One region of the Micromonospora sp. NPDC005173 genome, then DNA from elsewhere that is predicted to be linked to it. Evidence: riboswitches for the same ligand, from Rfam matches in the RefSeq annotation. Region 1 holds a riboswitch; the other holds the start of a gene.

Region 1 (15,199 bases):
ATCTTCTTGTACAGGTCGTGGGTGATCTGGTCGCTGTCGTGCTCGACCTCGGTCAACCGCTCGCTGACCGACTGCACATCGACGCCGGGCAGGGCCAGTTCGTTCAGCAACGCGGTGCCCCGGACCAGGTTCTGCGCGGCCCTGGTGAAGAGCTCGTAGAAGGCGCCCTCGGTGGGGCGGAAGGAAAACTTCACAGCACAGACCTCGTCGCGTCGGTGGAAGGGTGGCGGTGCCCGTCGGGTACCCGCCCGGTGAATGCTAGGAAACGGCGGAACGGCGAATTCGTCGGCCCACCCCTGGCCAGGCCGCATTCACCGGTCGTTCACCTGCTGTTCATCTCGGGCGTCCCACCCGCCCCCGCGTCCCCAGCACAGAGCCGCTCCCGCTCGTGCGCCACGTCGAAATCGGCAGCCGGATACCCCAGATCAAGCGTGTCGAACGTCTCCCGCAACAGGTGGGCCACCGCCCAGTCCCGGTACCACTTGCGGTCCGCCGGCACCACGAACCACGGCGCGGCGTCCGTGCCGCACCGGCTCAGCGCCTCGGCGTACGCGGCCTGGTAGTCGTCCCAGAGAGCCCGGGAGTCGACGTCCGACGGGTTGTACTTCCAGTGCTTGCGCGGGTCGGTGAGCCGCTCGAGCAGCCGCCCGCCCTGCTCGGCGTAGGAGATGTGCAGCATCACCTTGACCAGGGTCACCCCGCCATCGGTGAGCTCCCGCTCGAAGGAGTTGATGTCGTCATACCGGGCCCGCCAGGTGGCCTCCGGCACCAGCGAGCCGACCCGGGCGATCAGCACGTCCTCGTAGTGGGACCGGTTGAACATCCCGACGTACCCCGGTGGCGGCAGCGCCCGCCGGATCCGCCACAGGAAGTCGTGCCGCAGCTCCTGCGGGGTCGGCGGACCGAACGAGCGGATGTGCAGGCCCAGCGGGTTCATCGCGCCCGCCACCCGCTTGATCGTGCCGTCCTTACCGCCGCAGTCCATCGCCTGGAGCACCAGCAACACCCGACGTGCCGGCCCGTCCGACCCGGCCTTGGCCATCGCGAAGAGCATCTCCTGCTGGCGGCCCAACTCGCCGCCGACCGACTCCACCTGCTCGCGGGCCCAGGCCTTGCGGCGCTCCCCGGTCACCTCCGACGCCGGCAGACCGGGCGTGGACCGGGGGTCGATCGCGCCGAGATCCACCGGTGCGGTGACCCGCAGCAACTCCCGCACGGAGCCGCCGACGGGCGCCACGATCTGCGCTTGCTGGGGTGCGCTCATCCTCGGATCATCGCCCACCTGCCGGCCATCCGCCCGCCGAGCGCAGCCCTGCCCGGGCCGGCTGTCACGTTCGGGGCTGCCGGCGCGTCCAGTTGGCGGGAGGATGTACGCCGGGACGAGCCGGCCGGGGAGGGTGGTGGGTCGTGCAGGACCTGGCGACGGAGTTCGAGACCAAGCGGGGCCGGCTGCTCGCGGTGGCCCACCGCATGCTGGGCAGCCGCAGCGAGGCCGAGGACGCGGTGCAGGAGACCTGGCTGCGCTACGCCGGCGCGCTCGCCGACCCGGCGGCCCGCGCCGAGATCCGCGACCTGTCCGCCTGGCTGACCACCGCCTGCGCCCGGATCTGCCTGGACGTGCTCCGCTCGGCCCGGGTCCGGCGTGAGGCGTACCACGGGGAGTGGCTGCCGGAGCCGGTGGTGAGCCCGGTCGGCGCCACCCCGCCCACCGACGGGTACGCCCCCGACCCGGCGGAGCGGGCGGTGCGCACCGACCAGGTCGGCACCGCGCTGCTGGTGGTGCTGGAGCGGCTCGCGCCGGAGCAACGGGTCGCCCTCGTGCTGCACGACGTGTTCGCGGTGCCGTTCGCCCGGGTCGCCGACGTGCTCGGCACCACCGAGGCCGCCGCCCGGCAGCTCGCCTCCCGGGCCCGGCGGGCGGTCACCGCGCCGGACCTGCCCCGACACACCGCCGAGCCGGCCGAACAGCGCCGGGTGCTGGCCGCGTTCGTCGCCGCCACCGAGTCCGGTGAGCTGGATCCGCTGCTCCGGGTGCTCGCGCCGGATGTGGTTCTCATCGGCGACTCGGGCGGGCATTTCCCGGCCGCCCGCCGACCGGTGGTCGGCGCGGACAAGGTGGGCCGCTTCGCACTCGGTCTCTTCGGCCGGGCCGGCCGGTACGCCAGCCGGGTGCTGTCCCGGCCGGTGCTGGTCGACGGCGTACTCGGCCTTCAACTGGAGACGGTGCACACCGACGGCCGGCCGATCCGCCTGGTGACCGCGTTCGCCGTGGACCAGGGCCGGATCACCGCCATCTACAACCAGCTCAACCCGGAGAAGCTGACCGATCTGCCGCCACTGAACGACGACGACCACTGGCCGCCGCGCTGGTGAGCTGGCTCAGACCACCAGGGCCAGCCACTTGCGGTACGAGGTGGCGAACGGCTCGGTGCCGTCGCCGAGCGCGCCGAACAGCCACCGGGCCGCCGCCTCGGCCTCGACCACCACGTCCTCCGGGTAGCCGTACCGGGCCCGGTGCTCGGCGAACTCGTCCTCGTCGAGCAGCTCCACCAGGCCGGTGGCCCGGCGCCGGACCACGTCCAGGTCCAGGTCGATCAGATGGACCGTGTCGTCGGATTCCCAGCGGGCCGGGGTGGCGATGTCGCAGTAGACCTCGCTGGTCCGCGGCGGCGGGTTGAACATGCCCGTCCACCAGGCGTGGCGCGGCACCAGCAGGACGAACGGGATCTTCTCCACCGACGGACGGCCGTGGTAGACCGACTCGGTGCCCGCGGGGACGCCGAGCCAGACGCCGAGGTCGTCCTCGGCGAGCCGGCGGGCGGGATAGTCGCGGTGGGCGCTGCCGTCGTACTTGCGGTAGATCACTCGGACCACGTCGCTCGGCATGATTCGCACCCTAACCGATACTGCCCACGCGTCGTAGCACAGCTGTAACCGGACGGCGCCGGACGGGCCGGCCCACCAACCGGTACCGCGCCACGCGGGCGGATGGGCGCGGCCCGTGTCGGGCACGACGGGTACCGTCGCACGGTGACTCCGCCCCGCACCGCCACCGGTTCCGCCACCCCGTCGGCCCGTGCCGGGAGCCGGCGGCGGGGTGCCCGGCCCAGCGGCACCGAGCTGCTCGCGGCGGCGGTCGGCGCGGTGCCTGGCGGTGCTGCGCGCCCCGGCCAGCAGCAGATGACCACCGCGATCGAGGAGTGCGTGACCAGCGGCGAGCACCTGCTCGTCCAGGCGGGCACCGGCACCGGCAAGTCGCTGGCCTACCTCGCGCCGGCCCTCACCGTGGACGGCCCGGTGGTGGTCTCCACCGCCACCCTGGCGTTGCAGTCCCAGTTGGTCGACCACGACCTGCCCCGGCTGGCCGACGCGGTCGAGCCGCTGCTCGGCCGGCGGCCCACCTTCGCGGTGCTCAAGGGCCGCCACCACTACCTCTGCCTCGCGCGACTGGACAACTCCACAGAGGAGGAGCCGGAGGACACCCTCTTCGACACCCCGGCCGCCCGCCCCGGCGGCGGCACGAAATGGCTCGGCGAGGCGGGCCGGATGGGCAAGCAGATCGAGCGGCTGCGCGGCTGGGCGGAGAAGACCGCCACCGGCGACCGGGACGAGCTGGACCCGGGCGTCGACGACCAGGCGTGGCGGCTGGTCTCGATGCCGGCCCGGGAGTGCGTCGGGGCGACCCGCTGCCCGTTCGGGGCGGAGTGCTTCGCCGAGGCGTCGCGGGCACGGGCCCGCGAGGCCGACATCGTGGTGACCAACCACAGCCTGCTCGCGGTCGACATGCTGGCCGACCGGCACATCGTGCCGCCGCACAAGCTGCTCATCGTGGACGAGGCGCACGAGCTGGCCGACCGGGTCTCCTCGGCGGCCCAGGCGGAGCTGGTGCCGGATCTGATCGACCGGTCCACCCGGCGGGCCCGCCCGCTGCTGCGGCCGGAGACCGCCGAGGCGCTCACCGCAGCCGGCGACGCCCTCGCGGTCGGGTTGGCCGAGGCACCGGCCGGGCGGATCACCGCCGGGCTGCCGGCGCCGCTTCGCGAGGCGTGCACGCTGCTCGACGCGGCGACCCGCGCCGCGCTGGACGCGATCGGCGAGGTCAAATCCGACGATCCCGACCCGGTCCGCAAGCAGCAGGCCAAGGCGGCGTTGGACGAGCTCTCCACGACCGCGCAGCGGCTGCTGGAGGAGGCCGAGCATGACGTGGCCTGGGTGGAGAAGAACGACAGCGGCAGCCGGCGCGCACTGGTGGTCGCGCCGCTGTCGGTGGCCGGCACCCTCGCCACCCACCTGTACGACGAGCGCACCGTGGTCGCCACCTCGGCCACCCTGGCGCTCGGTGGCCGGTTCGACACGGTGGCCCGCGCCCTCGGGCTGGACGCGCCGCCGGTCCCGGCGTCCCCGGCCGCCGCCGCGCTGGCCGCCCGCACCGGCCCGGGCCGACCGGCCGCCGAGACGCCGGGCCGCCGGCTGGCCGACGACGCCATCCCGGGTGCCACCATCCCGGCGACCGAAGGTCCGGGCTGGCGGTCGCTGGACGTGGGGTCGCCGTTCGACTACGCCCGGCAGGGCATCCTGTACGTCGCGGCGCACCTGCCCCGGCCCAGCGTCTCCGGGCTGCCCGAGGCGGCCGGGGAGGAGCTGATCGCGCTGGTCGAGGCAGCCGGTGGGCGTACTCTTGGGCTCTTCTCCTCCCGGCGGGCCGCGCAGCAGGCGGCGGAGCTGCTGCGCGCGCGGACCGACCTGCCGGTGCTGCTGCAGGGTGAGGAGGCGCTGCCGCTACTGGTCCGCCGGTTCCGCGAGGAGCGCGCCAGCTGCCTGTTCGGCGTGATGTCGCTCTGGCAGGGAGTGGACGTGCCGGGCGACGCCTGCCAGCTCGTGGTCATCGACCGGCTGCCCTTCCCGCGGCCGGACGAGCCGCTGGCGGCGGCCCGCGCCGCGGCCGTGGACGCGGGCGGCGGCTCCGGCTTCGCCGCGGTCAGCGTGCCGATCGCGGCGGTCCGGCTGGCCCAGGGGGTGGGCCGGCTGATCCGGGCCACCGGCGACCGGGGGGTGGTCGCGGTACTCGACTCCCGGCTGGAGACCGCCCGCGGTTACGGGCCGTTCCTGCGTCGTTCGCTGCCGCCGTTCTGGTACACCACCCGCCCCGAGGTGGCCCGCGGTGCGCTGCAACGCCTCGCCACCGCCTGACCGCCCGCCACGCCCCCACGCACACCGCGCCGCAGCTCAAGATCCGCACAACATGAGCGAAAGAGTGGCCTCCGACAGCGGGGAGACCACTCTTCCCAGGAAACTGTGTGGATCTTGAAGTGGGCCGGCGGGTCAGGGAGCCTGTGCGGCGACGACCACGGCGTCCGGCGGGGTGTCCGGGACCGTTCGGGCGGCCAGCCTGCGGACCGCGGTGTTCAGCACCGCAATCAGCGGCACGGAGACCAGCGCGCCGGTGATCCCGGCGAGCACCACGCCGGCGGCGATGCCGATGATCACCGCGAGCGGGTGGAGGGCCACCGCCCGTCCCATGATCAGCGGCTGGAGCACGTGCCCCTCCAACTGCTGCACGCCGATCACCACGCCCAGGATGATCAACGCGGTGACCGGGCCGCTGTCGACCAGCGCCACCAGTACCGCCACGCCGCCGGAGAGCGCCGCACCGACGATCGGGATGAACGCGCCGAGGAAGACCAGCGCGGCCAGCGGGAAGGCGAACGGAATGTCGAAGATGACCAGGAAGATGCCGATGCCGACCGCGTCGATGAAGGCGACCAGCACCGTCGCCCGAACGTAGGCGACCAGCGTCTGCCAGGAGGCCCGGCCGGCGTCGTCGACCTTCCACCGGGCGGCCACCGGCAGCAGCCGGACCAGGAAGCGCCAGATCCGGCTGCCGTCGCGCAGGAAGAAGAACGTGGCGAAGAGCACCAGCAGCGTGCCGGTCAACACCTCGGCCAGCGTGGCGGCGGTGCTCAGCGCGCCGCTGGTGAACTTCGAGGTGTTGTCGTTGATCCAGCCCTGCGCCTCGTCGATGTAGCGGTCGAGCTGGTTGTCGGAGACGTGCAGCGGGCCCGTCTTCAGCCAGTTCTGGATCTGTCGGACGCCCTCCGAGGACTTCTCGCTCAGCTCCGGCACTCCCCGGATGAACTCGTTGACCACCAGGGTGAGCGTGCCGATCACCGCCGCCAGGCCGCCGACCAGCACCACCGCCGTCGCCAGCGACCGGGGCAGCCGGGCCCGCAACAGCCAGCCCACCGCCGGCGCGAGCAGCGCCGAGAGCAGTAGCGCGATGGCCAGCGGAATGATCACGATCTTGACCGTGCCGACGATCCGGAGCAGCGCCCAGGCCACCACGCCGATCACGATCAGCCGCCAGCACCAGGCGGCGGCGATCCGCAGCCCGTGCGGGACGTCGGCGTCGTCGCGGCTGGAGGTCGAGCTGTGCACGTCCACCGGAGGTTCCGCGCCGACGACCGTGGCCGTCGGCGGCGCGGCGGGCCCCGGCACGGCGGGCGAGGCCACCCCGACGGGCTCCGGGACGTCGCTCGACGCGCTCCGGTCGGCGCGCACCGAGTCCCGTCCTGACTGGTAAGCGCGGCGAACCCGCCCGCGTACCCGCTCGAAGCGGCTCAAGCGCACCTCCTGGCAGAGAAACCGGCCCGCCCACGACGACAGGTCGGACAGCATACGTCCGTTCCCGACACCGTAGGGCAGTTCCGCCACACATTGCCCCGGTCACCTCGGGCGTAACCACCGGCTGCCGGCCGTCGCCGACACGGTAGCGTCTGCGGCGTGACCGCCGACCAGGATCTCGACGCCGGCCTGCCGATCCGCCTGCTGCACGACCGGGTGCTGGTACGGATGGAGGGCAGCGAAGGCGAGCGCCGCTCCACCGCCGGCATCGTCATCCCGGCGACCGCCACGGTCGGCAAGCGCCTCGCCTGGGCCACCGCCGTCGGGGTGGGGCCGAACGTCCGCGCCATCGTCTCCGGCGACCGGGTGCTCTTCGACCCGGACGACCGCTCCGAGGTCGAGCTGCACGGCCGTGGGTACGTGCTGCTGCGGGAGCGGGACGTGCACGCCGTGGCCGCCGAGCGCGTCGACAACGACTCCACCGGCCTCTACCTCTGAGACCTCCCCCAACCCCGCGCCGCACACCGGCGGCCGGGCACCGGCGCGCGGCGTCGCTCCGTTTGCCGGGCCGCACGACGGGAAGCCATCCGGCGACCGTGGCCCTGGGGAGGGACGATGCCGGTATTCGTGAAGAAGCTGTTGGCCTGGGGCAGCCTCGCGTTCCTGATCTACTTCATGGCGTTCCGGCCGGACGGTGCCGCGCAGATGTTCAAGGCGATCGGGGCGATGCTGGTCGCGATGGCCCAGGGCCTCGGTGACTTCCTCACCACCCTGATGACCTGAGCCGCCCTGATGACCTGAGCCGCCGGCCTCACATCAGTGTTGACCGGGCGGCCAGGGCGCGGGCGCCGCCGGCCGCACGCCGTACCAGCCGGGCGGGGCGTACCCCACCGGGGGTGGCGGCGCGGCCAGCAGCACCGGAATCGGCACCACCGGCTCGTCCGGCGCGGCCACCGGACGCTGCGAACCGTCCGGGAAGCGCAGGTGGTAGCGGCTGCCGTCCCAGACCCCGACCGGGGCCTGCGGGTCCCGACCCACGAAGAACGACCGGTACGAGGTGATCGACTCCAGCAGCTCCCGCTCCTCACGAGCCGTCCGCTCCCGATCGGCCGGCTTGCGGTCCAGGCCGCGCAGCGTCCCGTCGCGCAGCAGGGCCAACCGGGTGGCGGCGAACTGGTACCCCCGCATCGCCCGCACCCCGGCGTCCCCGGCCACCCGACGCGCCCAGCTACGGGCCGCGTGCCGGCGACCGAGGCTGCTCAACGCGGCCACCTCGGGCGGGCTCAGCCAGCCGGCGCGCACGTAGTCCGGCAGCGTCCGCTCGGTGAGCCGCCCCTCCCACGCACGCAGCCACACCGCCAGCCCCACCATGCCGAAGAAGACCGGCACCATGAGGCCCAGGAAGCCGTACAGCATGATCACCGTCTCGCCGGTGGCCTGGGTCAGCGTGGGCAGCAGGTTCCAGGTGCCGTGCAACATCATGGCCAGCAGCAGGCCGGCGACCGGTGCGAGCACCCGGACCCGGCGGTCGGCCGTCCGGGCGGCGACACCCAGCCCCACACCGGTCATCGAGGTGAAAAGCGGATGGGCGAAGCCGAACAGCAGGATCCGCACGATGAAGATCGCGATGACCTGCTGGGTGCCGGTCGCCGGGCCGTACCGGTCGGCGCCGGCCGCGTAGCCGTACCCGCCCAGGTAGAGGATGTTCTCCACCATGGCGAAGCCGACCGCGGAGAGCCCGCAGTAGACCAGGCCGTCGGTGATCCCGGACCACTCCCGGCGACGGAACACCAGCAGCAGGATCGGGCCGAGGGCCTTGGTCAGCTCCTCGATGAACGGCGCCACCAGCACGCCGGTGAGCGCGGTCGGCAGTCCCCAGTCATTGAACCGGGCGGCGGCGAACTCGTTCACGGTGAGCGAGGCGGCCGTGGAGACGAACGCACCCCAGGCGAAGCAGAAGATCAGGTACTTCAACGGCTCCGGCTCGTAGCGGTCCAGCCAGAGGAAGCAGGCGACCAGCACCGGCACCGGCAGGACGGCGGCGACCAGCCCGATCAGCAACGCCTCGACGCCGAGCGACTGGCCGAGCGTGAAGACCATGAAGCCCGCGCAGGCGGCGATGAACAACACCACCCCGGCCAGCACCAGGAACCGCCGCCGGTCCAGTCGGCGCAGCGGCATCCGGGGCGCCTCGCCGGCGGACGGGGCTGCGGGCGCGGGCGGCGACGGCAGGGGTGCACCGGGCGGGGTGTCGGCCATGCGGTCAGCGTAGCCATCCCCCGCCGGCTGGTTTGGTCGCATCGGCAGTCGCTATGCTGCCGGCAGGTCACGAGCGCCAGCGTCAAGCCCCGGCTTGCTGGCCGGCAACCCTCGTCGAGTTCGCGGTGGGGTGCCCCGGGTGATGACCGGGCCCAGCCCGATCGGCGTGCTGGGCAAGCGCGGACCCCGTCCCGACACCAGACCCGGGGTCCCTGACCCCGGAGGTTCCGGCGTGTCCGTCACCCTCGTACCCTCGCTCCCCACCCGGTCCGCCGTGGCGCCCGCGCCGGCCCCGTCGGCGCCGCTCGACGTACTCGGCGTACCGGGCGAGATCAACCTGGACTACGCGGCCAGCGCGCCGTGCGCGCAGGCCGCCGCCGACGCGGTGGCCGAGCTGCTGCCCTGGTACGCCAGCGTGCATCGCGGTGCCGGAGCGCTGTCCCGGCACTGCACGCTGGCCTACGAGCGGGCCCGGCAGACGGTCGGTGACTTCTTCGGCGCCCGCGCCGAGGACCACGTGATCTTCACCCGCAACACCACCGACGCGCTCAACCTGCTGGCCCGGGCGCTGCCCGCCGGCACGACGGTGGTCACCTTCGCCGGCGAGCACCACGCCAACCTGCTGCCCTGGCCGCGCGGCTCGGTCCGGCTGCCGGTGCCCACCGACCCCGCCGGGGCGGTGCGCGCCCTCGCCGCCGCCCTCACCGAGCTGCGCCGGGACAGCAACCCGGCGCTGCCCGTACTGGTCGCGGTGACCGGGGCGAGCAACGTGACCGGCGAGCGATGGCCGGTCGCCGAGCTGGCCCGGGTGGCCCACCGGCACGGGGCCCGGATCGCCCTGGACGCCGCGCAGCTCGCCCCGCACGCCCCGGTCGACCTGCTCGCGCTCGACGTGGACTACCTGGCCGTCTCGGGCCACAAGCTGTACGCGCCGTTCGGCGCGGGCGTGTTGATCGGCCGGGCGGACTGGCTGGACGTCGCTCCGCCGTACCTGGCCGGTGGTGGCGCCACCAGCCACGTCGGGCCGGCCACCCACGACGTGACCTGGACGACCGGCCCGGCCCGACACGAGGGCGGTACCCCGAACCTGGTCGGCGCGGTGGCGCTGGCCGCGGTGTGCGCGGCGCTGGCCGACGCGGACCGGTTCGCGCTGGCGGCCCGCGAGCAGGCACTGCTGGCCCGGCTGCGGACCGGCATCGCCGCCCTGCCGCACGTGGTGGAGCTGCGCACCTTCGGCCCGGACGCGCCCCGGGTCGGCATCGTGTCGTTCGTGGTCGCCGGGTGGGACTCCGCCGACGTGGCCGCCCGGCTGGCCGCCGAGCACCGGATCGGCGTGCGGGACGGGCTGTTCTGCGCCCATCCGCTGGCCCGGCGGCTGCTCGCCGAGGCGGCGGGGCGTACCGGCCGGCGGGACCTGCCGCCCACCGCCCTGCGCGCCAGCATCGGCCTGGGCAGCACGGCCGCGCAGGTGGACCGGCTTCTCGCCGCACTCGCCGCGTTGGGCTGAGGGCGGGCGGAGCGCCGCGGCCCCGGTCAGCCGACCGGTGGGGCGGTGGGCGGCTTCGGCGCCTCGCCCGGCTCGGCCGGTTCACCGATCGGCCGCTCCTGCTCCCCGAAGGCGGTACGGATCCACCGGTTCGCCTCCTCCTGGTCGATCCCGGAGGCCACCAGCAGGTCGCTCGCCGTGGTCCGGATCTGGGCGATCACCACGCTGCCCGAGAAGCCGACCCCGGCTCCGTACGCCCGACCGGCCTCGCTGACCGCCCGCAGCGACCGCTCCCGGGCCTTCTCCGGCTCCTCGCCCACGGCGAACTCGTGCTTGAGCAGCCGGACCGACTCGGCGAGGTGGCTGATGCCGTCCGGCATCGGATCCGGCACCGTCTCCTCGTCCTCGATCAGCGTCACGGCCCGGCGGATCAGCGTGCCGGTGTTGCGCATCGCCCGGTCGATCGGGTCGGCCGCCTCCGCGTAGTGGGTCAGCTCGTCGCGCCGGTGCCAGCGGGCCGGGGAGAGGGTGGCGGTCTCCTTCGCCCCCTCGATCGCCTCGGCCAACGTGGCCAGTTCCTCCTTGTTGTTGCGCAATCGTTCGAGCGCCTGCTGGATGCCGGCGCGGTCCCGGTTGCGCAGCCCGTCGGCCGTGGCGTCGAGCTGGGCGGCGAGCAGGTCCAGCGCCGGTCGGGCAGCGCGATTGAGCACCCGGAGCGGGTTCAGCGGCAGCAGCACCGCCGTCACCAGCAGCGCGATCCCACCACCGAGGAACGCGTCGACGAAGCGCGGGATCTCCAGATTCTCGGTCTGCGGACTCAGCGTGACGATCAGCACGGCCGTCGCCGCCGCCTGGATGACGATGGCCACGCTGGCCCCGGCGAAGATGGTGAGCAGGATCGCGACCGTGACCACCAGGCCGAGCTGCCACGCCCCGGTGCCCAGCAGGTAGATCAGGAAGTCGCCGATGGCCACCCCGATCCCCACCCCGACGATCAGTTCCACGGTCCGGCGGAACCGCTGACCGACCGACGCGGCCAGGGTGCCGACCGCGGAGATCGGCGCGAACACCGGCTGCGGGTTGCCGAGCAGCCGGTGCGAGACGTAGTACGCCAACCCGGCGGCCAACCCGGCCTGCACGGCCAGCCCGCCGGCCATTCGCACCCGGTGCAGCCGGTCGTGCAGCGTGGCCCGACTGCGATGGCGCAGCTCCTCGGTGGCCTCGGCGATCCGCGCGCCGTCGATGTCCACCAACCCTTCGCGCAGCGCCGTACGCCGCACCATCGGAGGTCGCTTGTCCCGGGGCACGGCCATGGGCGCGACTACCCGTGGCACGCGCGCTGAATCCTCCCGCTCCGCGCGCTCCCGTCGGATGCGGCAGACTCGGGCGGTGGCCGATCTGTTGGACCGGTGGCGGGCGGCAGCCCGGGGCGCCGGGGCGAAGCCCGGCGCGGACACGACCCGGGCCGGGGAGCAACTGCTCTCCCGGTGGCGGGAGCCGCACCGGCACTACCACACGGCGGTGCACCTGACCGCCGTGCTGGACGTGGTGGACCGGCACGCGGGGCTGGCCGACCGAGCCGACCTGGTCCGGCTGGCGGCCTGGTGCCACGACGCGGTCTACGACCCGCGGGCCGCCGGCGACGCCAACGAACGGGACAGCGCCACGCTGGCGGGGACCGTGCTCACCGAGCTCGGGGTGCCGGCGCCCGCGGTGGCCGAGGTGCGCCGGCTGGTGCTGCTCACCGCCGGGCACGTGGTGGCCCCGGGCGACCGGGACGGCGAGCTGCTCTGCGACGCGGACCTCGCTGTGCTGGCCGCCCCGCCGGCCATCTACGACCGCTATGCGGCGGCCATCCGGCGGGAGTACGCGCACGTTCCGGAGCCGGCCTTTCGGGTGGGCCGGGCCATGGTGCTCACCGGCCTGCTGGCGCTGCCGGCGCTGTTCCGGCTGCCACCGCTGGCCGGCCGGTGGGAACAGCCGGCCCGGAACAACCTGCGCCGCGAACTGGCCACGCTCACCGCTGCCGGGCCGCCGGCGGACTGACCAGATGCTTCGGGCGGCGCAGGCCGGCGTCCCGGAGCAGCCGGACCAGCTCCCGGCTCGGCACCACCTGGGCACCGAGCCACACCGCCGCCGCGAACCGCTCGGCCGGAATGTCGTAGTGGTCCCGGTCGAAGCCGCGCCGGGGCGCACCCAGCGCCTCGGCGAAGGCGTGCAGTTCGGCGTAGGAGACGTCGCTGATCAGGTGCGACCAGAGCCGACCGCGCCACGGCCAGGCAGGCCGGTCCAGGTAGAGCATGGTGCCCAAGTTAGCCCGCGCAGTTGATCACGTTGATGATCGGCGGTCGGCAACCTAGCCTCAGCTACATGGCCCCCACCCCACTCCTCGACGACCTGCGCGCGGCGCTGGGCGAGACCGCCGTGCTCACCGACCCGGACCTGCTGCGCATGCACCAGCGGGACGAGGCCGACCTCTGCGCCGCCGGCACCCCGCTGGTGGTGACCCGCCCGCGCACCACCGAGCAGGTGGTCGCGGTGATCCGGGCGGCGGCGCGGCACGGCGTACCCGTGGTGCCGCAGGGCGCGCGGACCGGGCTGGCCGGCGCGGCCAACGCCGTGGACGGCGCGGTGGTGCTGAGCACCGTCGCCATGGACGAGATCCGGGAGATCGACCCGGTGAGCCGGATCGCGGTGGTCCAGCCGGGGGTGGTCAACGCGGCGCTGGCCGCGGCGGTGGCCAAGCAGGGGCTCTGGTACCCGCCGGACCCCGGCTCCTGGGAGTCGTCCACCATCGGCGGCAACGTGGCCACCAACGCCGGCGGCATGTGCTGCGTCAAGTACGGCGTGACCACCGAGTACGTGCTCGGCCTGGAGGTGGTGCTCGCCTCCGGCGAGGTGCTGCGCACCGGCCGGCGTACCGCCAAGGGGGTGGCCGGCTACGACCTGACCCGGCTCTTCGTCGGCTCGGAGGGCACCCTCGGGGTGATCACCGAGGTGACCGTCGCGCTGCGCCCCGCCCCGGCCGAATCGCTGACCCTGGTGGCGGTCTTCCCCTCCACTGCGGCGGCTGGCGCGGCGGTGGCCGAGATCGCCGCCCGAGGGCTCACCCCCAGCCTGCTGGAACTGCTGGACCAGACCCACCTGCGGGCGATCGAGGCGTACCAGCCGATGGGGCTGCGGACCGACGCCCAGGCTCTGCTGCTGGCAGCCGCGGACACCGGCAGCCGGGCCGCGGACGACCTGGCCGGCCTGGCCGAGGTGTGCGAGGCAGCCGGCGCCGACGAGGTCTACGTGGCCACCGACGCGGTGGAGGCGGCGGCGCTGCTGCAGGCCCGGCGCCTGGCCCACCCGGCGATGGAGAAGTTCGCGGCCGACGCCTACCCGGGCGGCAACGGCGGCCTGGTGATCGACGACGTGGCGGTGCCGCGCGGCTCGCTCGCCGCCCTGCTGGACGGCGTGGCCCGAATCGCGGTGGACTGCGACGTGCCGATCGGCGTGGTGGGGCACGCCGGAGACGGCAACATGCACCCGAACATCGTGGTCGACCGGGCCGACCCGGCGAGCCTGGAACGGGGTCGGCGGGCGTTCGACGAGATCATGCAGCTCGGCCTGGACCTGGGCGGCACCTGCACGGGCGAGCACGGCGTGGGGCTGCTCAAGCGGGACTGGCTGGCCCGGGAGATCGGCCCGGTCGGGGTCCGGGTGCACCACGCCATCAAGTCGGCGCTGGACCCGGACGGCCTACTCAACCCCGGCAAGGTGCTCTGACCCGGACCCGGACCCGGACCCGGCGAGGCCCGGCCGACGCCTCGGTGCAGGATCAGCCCTCGACCTCGGCCGGGGTCGCCTGGGTGAGCAGCAGCAGGATCTCCCCGGCGACCTTCGTGCGCTCCTCGCCGGGGCAGTCCTGCGAGGTGACCAGCCCGGCGGAGGTGAGCAGGCTGGAGGTCAGCGCGTCGATGCAGGTCGGCCGGTACTGCCGGACCTGATCGGTCTCCTTGGCCAGCGTCGGGTCGGCGAGCAGCACCTGGAGCCGTTCGGTCTGCTCCGGGGCGAGGGTGCCCCGGGAGGTGACCCCGTCACCGGCACAGTCGAGGCACTGCCACGCCCCGTCCCGCTCGACGCTCAGCGTGCGCAGCGGGCCGTCGGCCCCGAGCCTCTGGAGCAGGCTGACCTGCCCCGCGGCGACCGTCGTGGGAACCTCGAGCGCCGGCCCGCCGGCCGCGGCTCCGGCCGACTGCACCCCCGGTGTGTCGCCGCCGTTCCGGTCGAACAGCGAGCACCCGGTCAGGGCGCTGGCCAGCGCCGCAGCGAGAAGGGGAATGAGCAGGCGGGAGGGCGCGCGGTACAGCACGCGCGGAAACCTACCCCACCGTAGGTTCGACCGAAACCACCATCCGGGCCGGTATCGATGGTTACCCTTCGGTAACGTTTCTTTTCGTCACCGAGTGGACGGGCGCAACTCAGCCTGATCGTCGTCGCCACCCCGGTCGGCCGCGAAGCCCCGAACGTCCGGAGCGCCGAGCCGGGCCGCGTCCGCAGCGGCGTCGTCCGGCATCAGTTGGGACTGCCGCTCCGCCTCCACCCGTGCCCGGTAGTGCTCGACCTCGCGTGCCTGGGTGGCCGCGTCCCAGCCGAGCACCGCGCCCATCAACTCGGCGGCGTGCTCCGCCGACTCCAGCCCCCGGTGGCTGGTCTCGAAGGAGATCCGGGTCCGCCGGGTCAGCACGTCCTCCAGGTGCAGGGCGCCCTCGGCCCGCGCCGCGTAGGTGACCTCCGCGGCCAGGTACTCCGGGGCACCGGCCAGCGGGGAGGCGAGCAGGGGATCGG
Region 2 (15,199 bases), on a different contig from region 1:
TCCGGAGGGCGCGGTGGGCGCGATCCGGACCTTCGTCGCCGACCTGCGCCGGGCACTGGAGCCCGACCGGCCGCCCCGGCAGCCGCCCCGGCTCCTGGTCACCGAGCCACCGGGGTACGTGCTGCGGGCCGCCCCGGAGGCGGTGGACGCCGAACGGTTCGAGGCTGCGGTCGGCGAGGCGGGCCGGCTGCTGGCGGCGGGACGTCCCACCCCGGCCCTGGCCGCGCTGGACGAGGCGCTCGGGCTCTGGCGCGGGCCCGCGTACGCCGACTGCGCGGGCGAGGTCTGGGCGGTCGCGGAGATCAACCGGCTGGACGAGCTGCGGCTGCTCGCCGTCGAGCGGCGAGCGGAGGCGCTGTTGGCGTTGGGCCGGCCGGACGAGGCCGCCGCCGACCTGCCGGCCCACCTCGCCAGCCACCCGCTCCGCGAGGACGCCTGGCGGCTGCTCGCGACCGCCCGGTACCGCTCCGGACGGCAGGGCGAGGCGTTGGCCGCGCTGCGCCAGGCCCGGGACGTCCTGGTGACCGAGCTGGGTGTCGACCCGGGGCCCGAGCTGCGGCGGCTGGAAGCCGATATCCTCGCGCAGGCGCCACACCTCACCCTGCCGGTTGAGCCCGCCGCTGCGGTGGTCGCCACCCTGACCGCACCGGAGCTGACCGGACCCGTCGGACCGCGCGGGCCGGCGCCGGTGGAGAAGCGACCGTTCGTCGGCCGTGACGCGGAGCTGGACCGGCTGCGGCAGGCCGCCGGGGCCGCCGCCCGGGACGTCCGACCCACCCTCGCCCTGCTCAGCGGGGACCCGGGCGCCGGCAAGACGGCGCTGGCCGAGACGCTGACCCGCCGGCTCGCCGCCGAGGGCTGGACCACGGCGTGGGGTCGCAGCCCGGAATACGAGGGTGCCCCGGCCGCCTGGCCGTGGACGCAGATCACCGACGCGCTCGCCGGGCCGTCCGACTCCGTTGTGGCCGCCGGGACCGAGGGCGCGGGCGATCCCGCCGTGGCCCGTTTCCGCCGGCAGCGCGCGGTGGCGTCGCTGGTCTCGGCGGTCGCCGACCGGGGGCCCGTGCTGCTGGTCCTCGACGACCTGCACCGCGCCGACGGGGACACCCTGGACCTGCTGACCGCGCTGCTCAGCGGTCCGCAGCCGGCCACCGGGCCGGTGCTGCTCCTCGGCACCTACCGGGCCACCGAGATCAGCCCGGCGTTGACCGCGACCCTGGCCCGGGCCGCCGGGCTGGAGCCGGTCCGGGAGTACCTCGCCGGCCTGCCCGAGCCGGCGACCGGCGAGCTGGCACGCACCGTCGCCGGGGTGGAGCTGGACCCGCCCACCGTGCGGCTGATCCACCACCGAAGCGGCGGCAACCCGTTCTTCGTCCGGGAGCTGGCCCAGCTGTACGCCGCCGAGGGTGGCGCGGCGCTGGCAGCGGTGCCACCGGGGGTGCGCGACGTCATCCGGCACCGGCTGGCGCAGCTACCCGCGCCGACCCGCACCGTGCTGCGGCAGGCAGCCGTCCTCGGCCGGGACGTCGATCCCGAGGTGCTCGGCACGCTGGCCGACGACCCCACGACCCTGCTGGACGCCGTGGACCGCGCGTTGCGGGCCGGCTTCCTCACTGAGCAGGACCCCGACGGGCGGCTGCGCTTCACCCACATCCTGGTCCGCGACACGCTCTACGCCGACCTGTCCGCGCCGCGCCGCGCGGCCTGGCACACAGCCGTCGCCGAGGCGTTGCGACAACGGCAGCCCACCGACCCCGCCGCGCTCGCGCACCACCTGCTGCGCGCCGGTGGACCGGTCGCCGCCGGCCGCGCCGCGGTCTATGCCCGCACCGCCGCCGAGCAGGCGGAAAGGGGCGGTAACCCGCATGAGGCGGCCCGCCTGTGGGGCCAGGCGATCGACGCGTACGACCGTTCCGGCGGGACCGACCGGCGCGAGCGGCTGAGCGCGGTGCTCGGCCTGGGGCGCGCGCTGGCCGTGACGGGCCGGCTGGCCGAGGCGCGGCGGCGGCGAGCCGAGGCGATCGACGACGCGGAGGCCGTCGGCGACCCCCGGCTGATCGGGGAGGTGCTGGCCGGCTTCGACGTACCCGCCATCTGGACCCGCAACGACGACGACCTCCTCTCCGGGCGGATCGTCCGGGCCGCCGAGCACGCCCTGGCCGCACTCGGCGTGCAGGACTCGGCGCAGCGCAGCCGGCTGCAGAGCACCCTCGCGCTGGAGCTGCGCGGCACCACCACCGACCGTGGTCGCCGGGCGGCGGACGAAGCCGAGTCCATCGCGCGCGCCATCGGAGACCCCGGGCTGCTGGCGTTCGCGCTCAACGCCCGCTTCATGCACGCCTTCCACCGGGTCGGCATGGCCGGTGAGCGGGCCCGGATCGGTGCCGACCTGGTCGACCTGGCCGCCCGGCACCAACTGGTGACCTTCGAGGTGCTGGGCCACCTCGTCCGGGTGCAGGCCGGCTGCGCGCTGGCCGACCGGGCGGGCGCCGACACGCACGCACGCGCCGCCGACCGCCTCGCCCAGCGGTACGAACTACCGCTGGTCGGCCTCTTCACCCGCTGGTACGCCGCGCTGCGCCTGGCGCTGGACGGCGAGTCGGCTGCGGCGGCGGACGCGTACCGGGCGGCTGCCGACCGGCTGCCCACCGACGGCATGCCGGGCCTGACCCGTGGGCTGCTCCCGCTCGCCCTGCTCGGCCTGCGCCTGGCTGACGCCGTCGGGGACGACCGGCCGATTCCCGGGTCCGACGGCGAGGACTGGGCGGGCATGGACTGGGGTCCGCACGAGCCGTGGGTCCGGCCGCTGCTGCTGCTCACCGCCGGCGACCGGGACGCCGCCGGAGCGGCCCTGCGGGCCCTCCCGGACGGGCCGCACGACCTGCTGCGGGAGGCGCGGCTCTGCGTCACCGCCCGGGCGGCGCTCGCCCTGGACGACCGGGCCACGATGAAGCGCGTCGCCGCCGAGCTCCGACCGGCCGCCGACGAACTGGCCGCCGGCAGCGGGGTGCTCACCGTCGGTCCGGTGGCCGGACACCTTGCCGACCTGGCTGCCGCCCTGGGCCGCGACGAAGAGGCGGCCGGTTACCGCCTTGCCGCCCGGGCGGTCACCGCCCGCGCCCGCGCCTGACCGCTGGCGGTGGCGTCACCCCGCCCCGGCGACTTGCCGGTTTCCCCCCGAACCGGGCGGCACGGTGCGGTCAGATGGAACCACCGGCGCGGCCACCGTCGGCCATGGATCGAGGGGGTACGCCGTGGAGGTGCTCGTCCTGATCGTGGTGCTGGGCGTCACCGTCCTGATCGGCACCACGCTCGGCGGCCGGTACAGCGTCGCGCCGCCGGTCCTGCTCATCGCGTTCGGGGTGCTGATCGGGCTGGCGCCACCGCTGTCCAACCTCACCCTGGAACCGGAGCTGGTGCTGCTGATCTTCCTCCCGGCGATCCTCTACCGGGAGAGCCTCACCATCAGCCTGCGCGAGATCCGGGCCAACCTCCCGGTGATCGGGCTGCTCGCCGTGGTGCTGGTCGTGCTCACCATGGTCACGGTCTCGCTGACCGCGCAGGCGTTCGGGGTGAACCCCGCCGCCGCCTGGGTGCTCGGCGCGGTCCTCGCGCCGACCGACGCCGCCGCGGTCACCGGGCTGGCCAAGCGGCTGCCCCGGAAGCTCCTCACCACCCTGCATGCGGAAAGCCTGATCAACGACGGCACCGCACTGGTGCTCTTCGCGGTGACCGTGGGCCTGCTCGCCGGGAGCGCGGCGCCGGGCGCGCTCGGCATCGGCGGGGAGTTCCTCGGGGCCAGTGCCGGGGGAGTGATCGCGGGGCTGCTGGTCGGCGGCGGTGTGGTGCTGATCCGCAAACGGCTCGACGATCCGCTGCGCGAGGGCGCGTTGAGCGTGCTGACCCCGTTCGCCGCGTTCCTGCTCGCCGACGCGGTACACGCCAGTGGCGTGCTGGCGGTGGTGGTCGCCGGCCTGGTCCTGGCCTACGCCGGCCCTCGGGTGATCCGCGCTCGGTCCCGGGTGCTGGCGTACGCGTTCTGGGACCTGTCCACGTTCCTGATCAACGGCGGGCTGTTCGTCCTGCTCGGCACGCAGATCCCCCGGGCGGTGAAGGGCATCACCAGCACCTCGCCGGGGCGGGCGCTGGTCATCGTGCTGGTGGTCACCGTGGTCGTCCTGGTCACCCGGCTGCTCTTCGTCTACGTGACGGCGGAGTCGGTGAAGTTGCTGGACCGCCGAGCAGTGAGCATGAGCCAGGGGCAGGGCAGTTGGCGGGTGGGCACCGTCGCCGGCTGGTCCGGCTTCCGGGGTGCCGTCTCGCTCGCCGCCGCCCTGGCGGTCCCGGCGACGACGGCCGCCGGTCGACCGGTGGCCGAACGTGACCTGATCATCTTTGTCACCGCGCTGGTGATCGTGCTGATCATGCTCGTTCAGGGCACCACCCTGCCGCTGGTGGTGCGCTGGGCGGGGCTGGTCGGCGACCCCGAGCGCGTCGACGAGTTGCGGCAGGCCCGACAGCGGGCCACCGAGGTGGGTTTGGCCGCGCTGCCGCAGGTCGCCGCCGAGATCGGAGCCGGGGAGGACGCGGTACGCCGGCTGCAGTCCGAGTACCAACGGCACCTGGAGGACGTCAGCGAGGGCGTTGGTACGTCCGAGGAACGCCGTCTGGAACGCGACCTGCGCCTCGGCGTCCTCGAACACAAGCGGCGGGAGGTCACCCGGTTGCGCGACAGCCGGGAGATCGACGACCTCGTGCTGCGCGACCTCCAGGCCGCGCTGGACAACGAGGAGATCCGGCTGCTGGGTCGCGGGCCCAACGAGTGACCTCGCCTGGCCTGACCCTCGGGTGCCGACGGCCGTGCGGGACGAACCGGAGCGGAGGTCTTGCCGCCGCACACCTCTACGGGGCCGACCGACGGATTGGTGACAGCGGCCAGCCTCTGTGGAGGGCACCCGGCCGCCCTGCCGCCGGGTACGGTGGGACGAGTCGGCGTCGGTCGATGCGCTGGGTTCGCGAGGGGGTGCCCGTGACCACCGGAGCGACAGAGGCCGACCTGCGGGTGGTCACCCAACGGGCGTTCCTCGACGAGCTGACCTCGGTCACCCGCGAGCGCGGTGCCACCGAGTTCCTGTATCTGATGGCGCAGGGCGACGGCGTGATCGGGGTGCAGTGGGAGCAGCCCGGCGTCGACCATCTGCGCCGCTATCGGGTGCGCGATTCCGGCGGCCCGGCCTGCCCGCACTGCGCCCTGCTGGCCGCGGTGCTGGCGCTGGCGCCGGTGCTGCCGCTGGACGTGTTGCGGACCATGCGCGCCCGGCCGCAGTACGAGACGGTGTTACGCACCGGTCGGCTGCCACACCTGGCGTTCGCCCGGCCGGTGCGGCAACCCGGGACGAGTTGGCTCGGTGACTGCCACGCGGTGCCCGGCGACCCGCACACCGAGGCCGACTGCGCTACCCACGCCGTGCCCGCGCCGAGCGGCGACCTGCTGGACCTGCGCCTCGGGACGCTGCCCCGGGCGGTACGGGAGCTGTACCCGCACGACGGTGCCGTGACCGCGGATCTTCAGCAGCGGCTGCAGATCGCCCGGGACTGGCGGGCCGACGCGCAGGCCGTGGCCAGCGGGATCCGCGAGGCGGAGGCGACCTGGGCGTTCCTGCGCAACTCCTGCGTGCTGGGCGTGCCGGTGCCCGGCGCCGCCGGCCTCGTCCTCACCCTTGCGCCGGACCGGGCCCCGGACGACCGCCCGCTGGCCGAGTTGCACACCGCGGCGGTGCGCGCCCTGCCCGCCGGTGGTCCGCCGTTGGCCTACCAGGAGCGGGCCTGCCTGGTGCCGGAGCCGGGCAGCGGGGCGCAACGGATGCCGTCGTACGGCGGTGCGGTGGACCTGACCGGCGCGGCGCCGGTGCGTACGCTGCGGTTGCCAGCGCCCCGCCGGCCACTGAGCACCACCGGTCGGGGCGTACTGCTGCTGTACGAGGCCCGGCACGCGATGGGCCGGCACCATGCGAGCGCGCCGGAGCGCGACAGTGCGTACTGGGAGTCCGAGGCGGCGTTGAACGTCTTCGAGTTCACCCTGCTGGAACGGGTCGCCGGCCGGCCCTACCAGGACGCGGTGGCCGCGTACCTGCAGGCCCTGCGCCGGGAGGGCGACCTGCTCGCCCGCCCGCACAAGGTGCTCGACCGCCGCCGACGCAAGGCCCTGTCGGCGGCGTTCGGTGGGTTGGACGACGAGGAGCTGCACCTGTGGGCGTCGGTCGCCTACCGCAACGCCATCCTGGTGCTGCTCGGCGATCTGCAGGCGTTCGCCGCGCACCTGCGGCGGCAGGCCGGCTGACGTCGATCGGGGCCAGGTCGGGCGGGCCGTCGTCGGCGCGGGCTCAGAGCACCTGAGCGAGGAACCGGCGCAGCCGTGGATGCTCGGCCCGCTCGAAGATCGCCTCCGGCGGGCCGGCCTCCAGCACCACGCCCCGGTCCATGAAGGCGACGGTGTCGGCGACCTGCCGGGCGAAGCCCATCTCGTGCGTGACCACGACCATGGTCATGCCCCCGGCGGACAGGTCGGCCATCACCCCGAGCACCCCCTTGACCAGCTCCGGGTCGAGCGCCGAGGTGGCCTCGTCGAAGAGCATCACCTCGGGCCGCAGCGCCAGCGCCCGGGCGATCGCCACCCGCTGCTGCTGACCGCCGGAGAGCTGCGCCGGCCGTGAGTCGGCCTTGCCGGCCAGCCCCACCAGCTCCAGCTGTGCCCGGGCGACCGCCACCGCCTCGTCCTCGTCGAGCTTGCGCAGCCGACGCAGCGCCAGGGTGACGTTGCGCAGCACGCTCATGTGCGGGAAGAGGTTGAACTGTTGGAAGACCATGCCCACCCGCTGCCGCAGCGCGTCCGGATCGTCGCGCAGCACGCTGCGCCCGTCCAGCAGCACGTCGCCGCGGTCCGGCTCGATCAGCCGGTTGATCGTCCGCAGCAGGGTGGACTTGCCCGACCCGGACGGGCCGATCACGCAGGCCGTCGCGCCGCGTGGCACGGCCAGGTCGACGCCGCGCAGCACCCGGTTCGGTCCGAAGGCGAGGTGCACGTCGCTTACGTCGAGGCTGACCGAGGTGGTCGTGCCGGTGGTCATCGCCGGTCCCCTTCGGTCGTGCCGGCCAGCGCCGACTCGGTGTCGTCCTCGTCATCGTCGGCCGGCGCGGTGGCCGGCCGGCCGTGGCGCAGCCGCCGGTCGATCCAGTTGACCACGTGCGTCAGCGGCACGGTCAACGCCAGGTAGAAGAGCCCGGCCAGCAGCAGCGCGGACTCGTTGCCGGTGGTGGCCGCGTAGTCCTGCCCGATCCGGAACAGCTCCCGCTGGCTGGCCACCAGTCCGAGGAAGTAGACCAGGCTGGAGTCCTTGATCAGCGCGATGAGCTGGTTCACCCAGGCGGGCAGCACCCGCCGGATGCCCTGCGGAATGATCACCAGCCGCATCGAGTCGGCCCAGGAGAAGCCGAGCGCCCGGGCGCCCTCCAATTGGGCGGCCTCCACCGACTGGATGCCGGAGCGGAAGATCTCCCCGATGTACGCCGCCGCGATCAGCGACAGCGCCAGAATGCCCAGCGGGTACGGGTCGGGTCCCCAGACCTCCATGCCCAGCGGCGCCAGCCCGACGCCGATCAGGAGGATCGTCGCCGCGGCCGGCAGCCCCCGGAACACGTCGGTGTAGACCCGCGCCGGCCAGCGCAGCCACCGGGTACGGGAGATGCCGGCGACGGCCAGCAGCAGGCCCAGCACCGAGCCGAGCAGGGCGGCGGAGACCGCCAGGATCAGCGTGTTGGGCAACCCGACAGTCAGCATCTCGGGTAGCGCCTCGCGCATCGCGTCCCAGTCGAAGAAGGTCTCCCACAGGGTGCTCAACGGATCCATTGGTCGCCTCTCCTACCGCCCTGCTCGCTCGTCACCGGGTATGCCTCAGGACGCGGTCGACGCGGACGCCGACGCCGACGGCACGGTCACCGTGCCGCTGCCCGGTCGGAAGTCCTCCGGAACCGGCCGGCCCGGGTAGTACTGCGCCTGCAACCGGCTCCAGGTGCCGTCCGCGATCACCTCGTCGAGGCCCTTGTTCAGCGCCTCGCGGAGCTTGTCGCTGCCCTTGGCGACCGCGTACGCGGTCGGCGCCGGGCTGAGCTGCTTGGCCGCCACGGTGATCTTGCCGTTGCTGTCGGCGGCCGACTTCTCGCCGATCTCCGCCGGGGCGATCCACGCGTCGGCGGTGCCCGCCTTGAGCTGGTTGATCGCGCCGTTGTAGTCCGGCACCCGGACCGGGTCGAGCTGCTTGCCGGTGGCGTAGTCGTCCTGGACGGTGCCCTGGACCACCACGACCCGCTTGCCGGCGAGCTGGTCGAAGCTGGTGATCGGCGAGCCGGCCGGGACGTCCAGGCCGAAGTAGCCGAAGTCGTAGCCGTTGCCGAAGTCGACCGTCTTCTTCCGCGCCTCGGTGATGGTGATCGAGGAGCTGCCGACGTCGAACTTGCGGTTGTTCACCTGGGAGAGCAGCGCGGAGAAGTCGGTGCCGACGAACTCGACCTTCAGGCCGAGCTTGCCGGCCACCGCGGCCAGCAGGTCGTTGTCGAACCCGGTGAACTTGCCGTCCTTGAGGTACACGTTCGGAGGGGCGTCGGTCAGCGTGCCGGCGCGCAGCACGCCCGGCTGCGACAGGCCGTACGGGTTGGCGGTGGCGTCGGACGACGTGTCGTCGCCGCAGGCGGTCAGCGCGGTGGCGGCCAGGATCGTGGCCGCGCCGAGGGCAGCGGCGCGGGTCAGGGCAGGAAGAATTCGCACGGGTGTCTCCGAAGGTTGCGCAGCGGCGGGCACAGGCGTGCGCCGCCGACGGTGCGCCCGATGGGCGTACCGCTGGGGTGGGTTCGGGAAAGAGGGGTGCGCTAGTGCGCGGCGCGGCAGCGACAGGCGGCGCTGCACACCCGCATCATGTCCACGTGCCGCCGCCGGGTCAGTGCCGGCGGAAGCCAACCGGCGCGGGAATCCGCGGCGTCGGTCGGTGGGGCGGTGCTGAGGATGCGCATGGTTCTCCCAGGTCTGTGCTGACCTGGGTGCCAGGCCACGCTTGCACCGACGTCTTTGCCGGTGCCTGGTCTTCACCCGGGGCACCCCACCGCGGAGGAGGGTTGCCGGCCAGCGAGCCGGGGCTTCGCGCTGGCGCTCATGACCTGTCCAGAGGCTAGCAGCCGGAACCGGCGGATCGTCCAGCCGCTATGACCACGCTCACCCTCCGCGACGACCACCGGACCGCCGGGTCAACCGGCGTGCACGTGCGGCCGGCGGCTCCGGTCGGGCTCCTGGCGGCGCAGGATCTCGCGGGTGACCGGGGCGATCTCGCCCTGCCCGAAGGCCAGGTAGCGCAGGAGGTTGCCACCCGGGTTGCCCTCGGTCCACTCGAAGTAGATGTGCGGGCGCCGCTGGATCCGGTCGCGGATCTCCAGCAGCAGGGCGGCCAGCGCGTTGGGCACCGCGGAGCTGGCCAGGCTGAGCACCAGGTAGTTGTCGTGCACCACGCTGCCGCGCACCAGCAGCTCGGTCTCGAAGTCGGACGGGTCGGTGACCGTCACCTCGACGAAGATCACGTCGCTGTCGGCCGGGAAGTCGTTGTCCGCGACGGTCTGGGCCAGCTTGTCGCGGTACTCCGCCGGCTCTCGGCTGGCCGGCTCGTGCGCGATCAGCCGGATCCGGCGCCCGACGCACTCGTCGATCATCCGGGCCGCCTCGGGGTCCAAATCCACCCGTTGGACCCGCAGTTCGAAGGCGCGGTTCAGCCGTGACAGCAGCGAGACCAGGATGATCCCGCCGATGAAGCAGGCCGCGATCTTCACGCCGTCGGGGCGCTCCACCACGTTCGCCGCGGTGGTGTAGACGAAGATCACCGTGATGATGCCGAAGGCGATCGTGCGGCGGCGCTGGCGCCGTCGCCGTGCCGCGAGGGTCACGGCCGTCGCCGCCGAGGTGATCAACACCAGAACCCCGGTGGCGTACGCGCCGCCCTGCGCGTCCACGCTGGCCTCGAAGACCACGGTGATCAGGAAAGCCACCGCGGTGAAGACCAGCACCAGCGGCCGGACCGCCCGGGCCCAGGTCGGTGCCATGCCGTAGCGGGGCAGGTAGCGGGGTACGAGGTTGAGCAGGCCGGCCATCGCCGAGGCGCCCGCGAACCAGAGGATCCCGATGGTGGACAGGTCGTAGGCCGTGCCGAACACCTCGCCGAGGTACTCGTGCGCCAGGTAGGCCAGCGCCCGGCCGTTCGCCGGCCCATCCGGCTGGAACGCCTCAGGCGGGATCAGCACGGTGGTGGTCACGCTGCTGGTGATCAGGAAAACGCTCATGATCGTCGCGGCGGTGGTGAGCAGCCGGCGCGTGCCGCGGATCCGGCCCAGTGGCCGATCCTCCGTGTCCTGCGGGTCGCCCTGCACGCTCGGCATCACCGCCACCCCGGTCTCGAAGCCGGACAGGCCCAGCGCCAGCTTCGGGAAGACCAGCAGGGACAGCCCGACCACCATCCAGGGGTCGCCGTGGCCGGTGGTCAGCGCGGTGGTCCAGTCCCCGACCGCGCTGGGGTGCGTCACCACCTGCCACAGCGCGGCGGCGATCACCACCGCGTTCAGCGTCAGGTAGACCGCGACCAGGACGACGGCGATCCCGATGGCCTCGGTGAATCCCTTGAGGAACACCGCGCCCAGCAGCGCCACGAGCAGCAGCGTGAGCAGGACTTTCTGCCCTCTGAGCCCTTCGGGCCAGAACGGGTTCTCGTCGATGTGTGCGGTCGCGTCGGCGGCGGAGAGGGTGATGGTGATGATGAAGTCGGTGGCCACGAAACCGAGTAGCACCAACACCAGCAGCTTGCCCGGCCAGTAGCTCAGCAGGCGTACCAGCATCGCGATCGATCCCTCGCCGTGCGGGCTCTCCACCGCCACCCGCCGATAGATCGGCAGCGCGCCCAGCAGGGTCACCAGCACCAGCACCAGGGTCGCCACCGGCGAGAGCGCCCCGGCGGCCAGTGCCGCGATGCCCGGCTGGTAGCCCAGGGTCGAGAAGTAGTCGACGCCGGTCAGGCACATCACCTTCCACCACGGGTGGTGCCGGTGCTCCGGCGGGCGGCCGTGCGGGCCCTGCTGCCGAGGCTGCTCCGAATCGCCGCCGAGCAGCCAGTCCCGCAGCCGGCGGGTCCGCGGGCCGGCGCGCCTGTCGACCTCCATCGGCGCTTCCCCCGTCATCCCGCCCGTGGTCACCGCGAGTATCCGCCCGCCGGCCCGCGCCCGTCCGGCGGTGCGCGGAAACGGCCCCGGCCGGGCAACCGGTCCGAGGGTTTTGGCGCGCGGGCACGGGGGAAGCAGCGCGTCCCGGCGTCCCTGCCCGAACTGCCCGGGCGGCTCGGGCAGCCGCCGGTTGAGGCGTCCGGGGAGGGGGCGGGTCATGGTCGGTGGCCGTCGGTTCCGCCGGGGCGAGGGCTTTGGCCGCCAGCTCGACGAGCACGAGATCCGCGGCGGCGAGCCGCCGCGCGAGCCGCCGGCCGAGCCAGGTGCTGGCGGTCTGGTGGACAGCGCCGTCTACATCCAGGGGCACCGCTTCGCGTCGCCGGCCGGGCTCGCCGAGACGTACCGCTGCCTCCAGGAGCAGGATGAGGCGATGGCCTGGATCGGGTTGTACCGGCCCGACATCGACCAGATCACCTCGCTGGCCCGGGAGTTCCGGCTGCACGACCTGGCGGTGGAGGATGCGATCAACGCCCACCAGCGGCCCAAGCTGGAGCGGTACGGGCACACCCTCTTCGTGGTGCTGCGCGCCGCCCGCTACGACGACCTGCGGGAGGAGGTCGAGTTCTCCGAGCTGCACCTGTTCATGGGGCCCGGCTTCGTGGTCACCGTCCGGCACGGCGAGGCACCGGATCTGGCCGCCGTGCGGCGGCGGCTGGAAGCCGACGCGCAGATGCTCGCCCAGGGCCCGGAGGCCGTCCTGTACGCGATCCTCGACCAGGTGGTCGACGGCTACGCGCCGGTGGTGGCCGGGTTGGAGAACGACATCGACGAGATCGAGACCGAGGTCTTCGGCGGCGACCCGAACGCCAGCCGGCGCATCTACGGGCTCAGCCGCGAGGTCATCCAGTTCCAGCGGGCCGCCCGCCCGCTGCTCCACGTGCTCGACGCGCTGGCGGCCGGCGCCGGCAGCTACGGCACCGACGAGGAGCTACGCCGCTATCTGCGCGACGTGACCGACCACCTCACGCAGGTCGTGGAACGGGTCGACGGCTTCCGGCACCTGTTGCAGAACATCCTCACCGTCAACGCCACCCTCGTCTCGCAGCAGCAGAACGAGGAGATGCGCAGCCTCACCGCGGCCAGCTACGCGCAGAACGAGGAGCTGAAGAAGGTCTCGTCCTGGGCGGCGATCCTGTTCGCACCCACGCTCATCGGGACGGTGTACGGGATGAACTTCGTCCACATGCCCGAGTTGCAGTGGCGCTTCGGCTACCTGTTCGCGCTGCTGCTGATGGCGCTGGTCTGCGGCACCCTCTACCTGATCTTCAAGCGGCGCGGCTGGCTGTGACGGTGGGACCGAGGGTCACTCGATGCCGCGCAGGATATGCCGTTCGTCCTCACTGTCGTCATCGCCGGCACCGATCCGGCCGAGCAGCACGGCAGCGGCCCAGATGGTCAGTGGCGTGGCCGCCCCGGTCATGCCGCCGCCGGTCCGGTCGTCCCTGGTCTGGCTCCGCTCCGTCCGCGGTGGCCTGCGCTGAGCCTGCATGGGCTTTGCCTCTCCTCGTCGAAGCCGTCCCGGGCAGCGCCGCGTGCGCCCGCGCCACCGGATGGGCCGGCCGCCCGCAGGCGGGAGGCCACCGGAACGACATCCATGTCGAACCATCCCACGCCCAGCCTCGTCAGCACCCCTCGTTTTCAGTTTCCCGACTGCGACCCGCCAAACCGGACATTCCACGCAGGGTCGCGTCTGTCGTGCCCCTGGTCGCCTCAGGGCAGCGGGTGGGCGATGTTGCGGGCGTGGTCGGTAAGCGCCGCGCCGACCACGGTCGCGGCCAGCGGCAACACCTCCAGGCAGCGACGCACCGCGGCGGCCATCAGCGCGTTCGGCACCCGCATGGAGAGCGTGCAGTGCGGCACCCAGCGTCCCGGCTGGTAGTGCTCCACCAGGGTGATGCCGGCAGCGGCCAGCCGGTCGTGCACCAGCCGGTGGTGTGCCAGCAGCTCCGGGGTGGGCGTCGGGCCGAGCCAGAGCACCCGGCCGACGAACTGACCGGTGTGCTGGAATTCGAGCCGAAGTGGGGCGGCCACGACCGTGCCGCGCAGCGCCGCGGCGACCTGCTCGGGGTCGAAGCGGGGAGCCACGGCGAGCGAGACGTGCGGGCGGTGGCGCTGCTCCAGCAGCGAGCGCATGCTCTGCACGCCCTCGGCTTCGAGAGCGTCCCAGAGCACCCGGATCCGCCGGGTGGCGTCCGGGTCCAGATACAGCTCCAACGCCGCGACCACTTGATCACCGTAGCGGCCGAGGTTTGGCCGCCGGTTTCGGCGGTACCTGATCGGAAACAGACCAGGAGGCGTGCCCGTGGACGTGAAAGACCTGCTGACCGAGACGTACGACCGGCTGCCCGACCTCGTTCGCGCGGCGGTCGACGGCCTCAGCCCGGAGCAACTGCGCTGGGCGCCCGGCCCTGGTGCCAACCCGATCGGCTGGCTGGTCTGGCACCTGACCAGGATCCAGGACGACCACGTCGCCGACCTGCTCGACGCCGACCAGGTCTGGACGAGCGGCGACTGGGCGAGCCGGTTCGGGCTGGCCGCCGACCCGAACGACACCGGCTATGCCCACTCGCCCGCACAGGTCGCCGCGGTGCAGCCGGAGAGCGCGCAGGCGCTGATCGACTACTACGAGGCGGTCGCGGCGCGGACCGCGCCGTTCCTGGCCGGACTGCGCCCGGCGGACCTGGACCGCGTGGTGGACGAGGCGTGGGACCCGCCGGTCACCCTCGGCGTCCGGCTGGTCAGCGTCGCCGAGGACGACCTGCAGCACGTCGGCCAGGCCGGGTACGTCCGCGGCCTGCTCGGGGCCGCCTGACCGGCCGGCTCACGGCACGATCACGGCGCGGCCCTGCAGCGTGCCGTCGCGCATCTGGCGGTACGCGTCGAGGGCGTCGTCCAGCGCGAAGGTGGTGGTCTTCGGCCGGATCAGACCCCGGGCAGCCAGGTCCAGCACCTCGACCAGCTCGGGACGGCTGCCCCAGTAGGTGGTCGCGATGCTCACCTCGTACGGCACGGAGAAGTACGAGACCGGCAGGGTGCCCCCGCCGATGCCCACGATGGTCAGGTCGCCGACGGTGCGGGCCGCGGCCGCGCCGAGCGCCAGGGTGGCGTCCACGCCGACGAAGTCCAGCACCACGTCGGCGCCCCGACCTCCGGTGGCCTGCCGGATCTCCTCGGCGGCGGTCTCGCCCGAGGTCACGGTGCCGTCGGCGCCGCACTCCTCGGCCAGCCGCAGCGCGTCGGCGCGGGTGTCCACCGCGATCACCCGGGCGGCCGTGGTGGCCTTGAGGATCTGCACGCCGACGTGCCCCAGCCCACCGACCCCAATCACGACTGCCGTGCTGCCCGGCGGCAGCTTGGGCCAGGAACGCCGAACGGCGTGGTACGGGGTGAGCCCGGCGTCGGTCAGCGGCGCGGCGTCCACCGGATCGAGCCCGGCCGGCAGAGGGACGATGTGCCGCGCGTCCGGGACCAACTCGTACGTGGCCATTCCACCGTCCAGGCCGAGCCCGCCGCCCCCGCCCGGCACCGGCGCGCCGGCCGGGTTCTCGCAGTACGGGTCGATGCCGACCCGGCAGCGGGCGCAGGTGCCGCAGCCCCACGCGCCGAAGACGGCGACGGGTTGCCCGACCGTCAGCCCGGTCACGCCGTCGCCGAGGGCGTGCACCCACCCCGCGTTCTCGTGGCCGAGGGTGAACGGCGGGTTCCAGGGCACGGTGCCTGGCTCGAACTCGTCCATCAGGTGCAGGTCGGAGTGGCAGGCGCCGGCTCCACCGATCCGGACCACCACCTGGCCCGGCCCGGGCGTCGGCTCAGCGACCTCGACCAGTTCCGGTTCCGACTTCCACTCCCGCAGCCGCAACGCCCGCATCCGTTGCCTCCCGTCCGTGTCGGCCTG

Evidence for each region. A riboswitch is a leader RNA that binds a small molecule or an ion and turns the genes downstream of it on or off. The one in region 1 is predicted to bind S-adenosylmethionine.
Region 2: another riboswitch for S-adenosylmethionine. It lies ahead of ABZV00_RS18130 (ABC transporter substrate-binding protein); the one in region 1 lies ahead of ABZV00_RS04105 (aminotransferase class V-fold PLP-dependent enzyme).

What each region holds. Positions count from the first base shown of each region.
Region 1 is NZ_JBEXIK010000002.1:220,749-235,947, forward strand. It holds gene ABZV00_RS04060 (DUF47 family protein) at 1-194, opposite strand, end outside; gene ABZV00_RS04065 (PPK2 family polyphosphate kinase) at 323-1,264, opposite strand; gene sigJ (RNA polymerase sigma factor SigJ) at 1,408-2,373, shown strand; gene ABZV00_RS04075 (DUF402 domain-containing protein) at 2,380-2,886, opposite strand; gene ABZV00_RS04080 (ATP-dependent DNA helicase) at 2,989-5,190, shown strand; gene ABZV00_RS04085 (AI-2E family transporter) at 5,323-6,675, opposite strand; gene ABZV00_RS04090 (co-chaperone GroES) at 6,781-7,119, shown strand; gene ABZV00_RS04095 (hypothetical protein) at 7,237-7,404, shown strand; gene ABZV00_RS04100 (PrsW family intramembrane metalloprotease) at 7,438-8,922, opposite strand; SAM riboswitch class IV at 8,946-9,066, shown strand; gene ABZV00_RS04105 (aminotransferase class V-fold PLP-dependent enzyme) at 9,113-10,387, shown strand; gene ABZV00_RS04110 (FUSC family protein) at 10,414-11,616, opposite strand; gene ABZV00_RS04115 (metal-dependent phosphohydrolase) at 11,756-12,412, shown strand; gene ABZV00_RS04120 (DUF4031 domain-containing protein) at 12,384-12,668, opposite strand; gene ABZV00_RS04125 (FAD-linked oxidase C-terminal domain-containing protein) at 12,737-14,137, shown strand; gene ABZV00_RS04130 (hypothetical protein) at 14,190-14,723, opposite strand; gene ABZV00_RS04135 (glycerol-3-phosphate dehydrogenase/oxidase) at 14,811-15,199, opposite strand, start outside.
Region 2 is NZ_JBEXIK010000014.1:102,099-117,297, reverse strand. It holds gene ABZV00_RS18155 (BTAD domain-containing putative transcriptional regulator) at 1-3,130, shown strand, start outside; gene ABZV00_RS18150 (Na+/H+ antiporter) at 3,255-4,826, shown strand; gene ABZV00_RS18145 (hypothetical protein) at 5,030-6,340, shown strand; gene ABZV00_RS18140 (amino acid ABC transporter ATP-binding protein) at 6,384-7,127, opposite strand; gene ABZV00_RS18135 (amino acid ABC transporter permease) at 7,124-7,906, opposite strand; gene ABZV00_RS18130 (ABC transporter substrate-binding protein) at 7,952-8,821, opposite strand; SAM riboswitch class IV at 9,096-9,208, opposite strand; gene ABZV00_RS18125 (amino acid transporter) at 9,295-11,244, opposite strand; gene corA (magnesium/cobalt transporter CorA) at 11,462-12,592, shown strand; gene ABZV00_RS18115 (hypothetical protein) at 12,608-12,793, opposite strand; gene ABZV00_RS18110 (2'-5' RNA ligase family protein) at 13,015-13,530, opposite strand; gene ABZV00_RS18105 (DinB family protein) at 13,607-14,116, shown strand; gene ABZV00_RS18100 (NAD(P)-dependent alcohol dehydrogenase) at 14,126-15,172, opposite strand.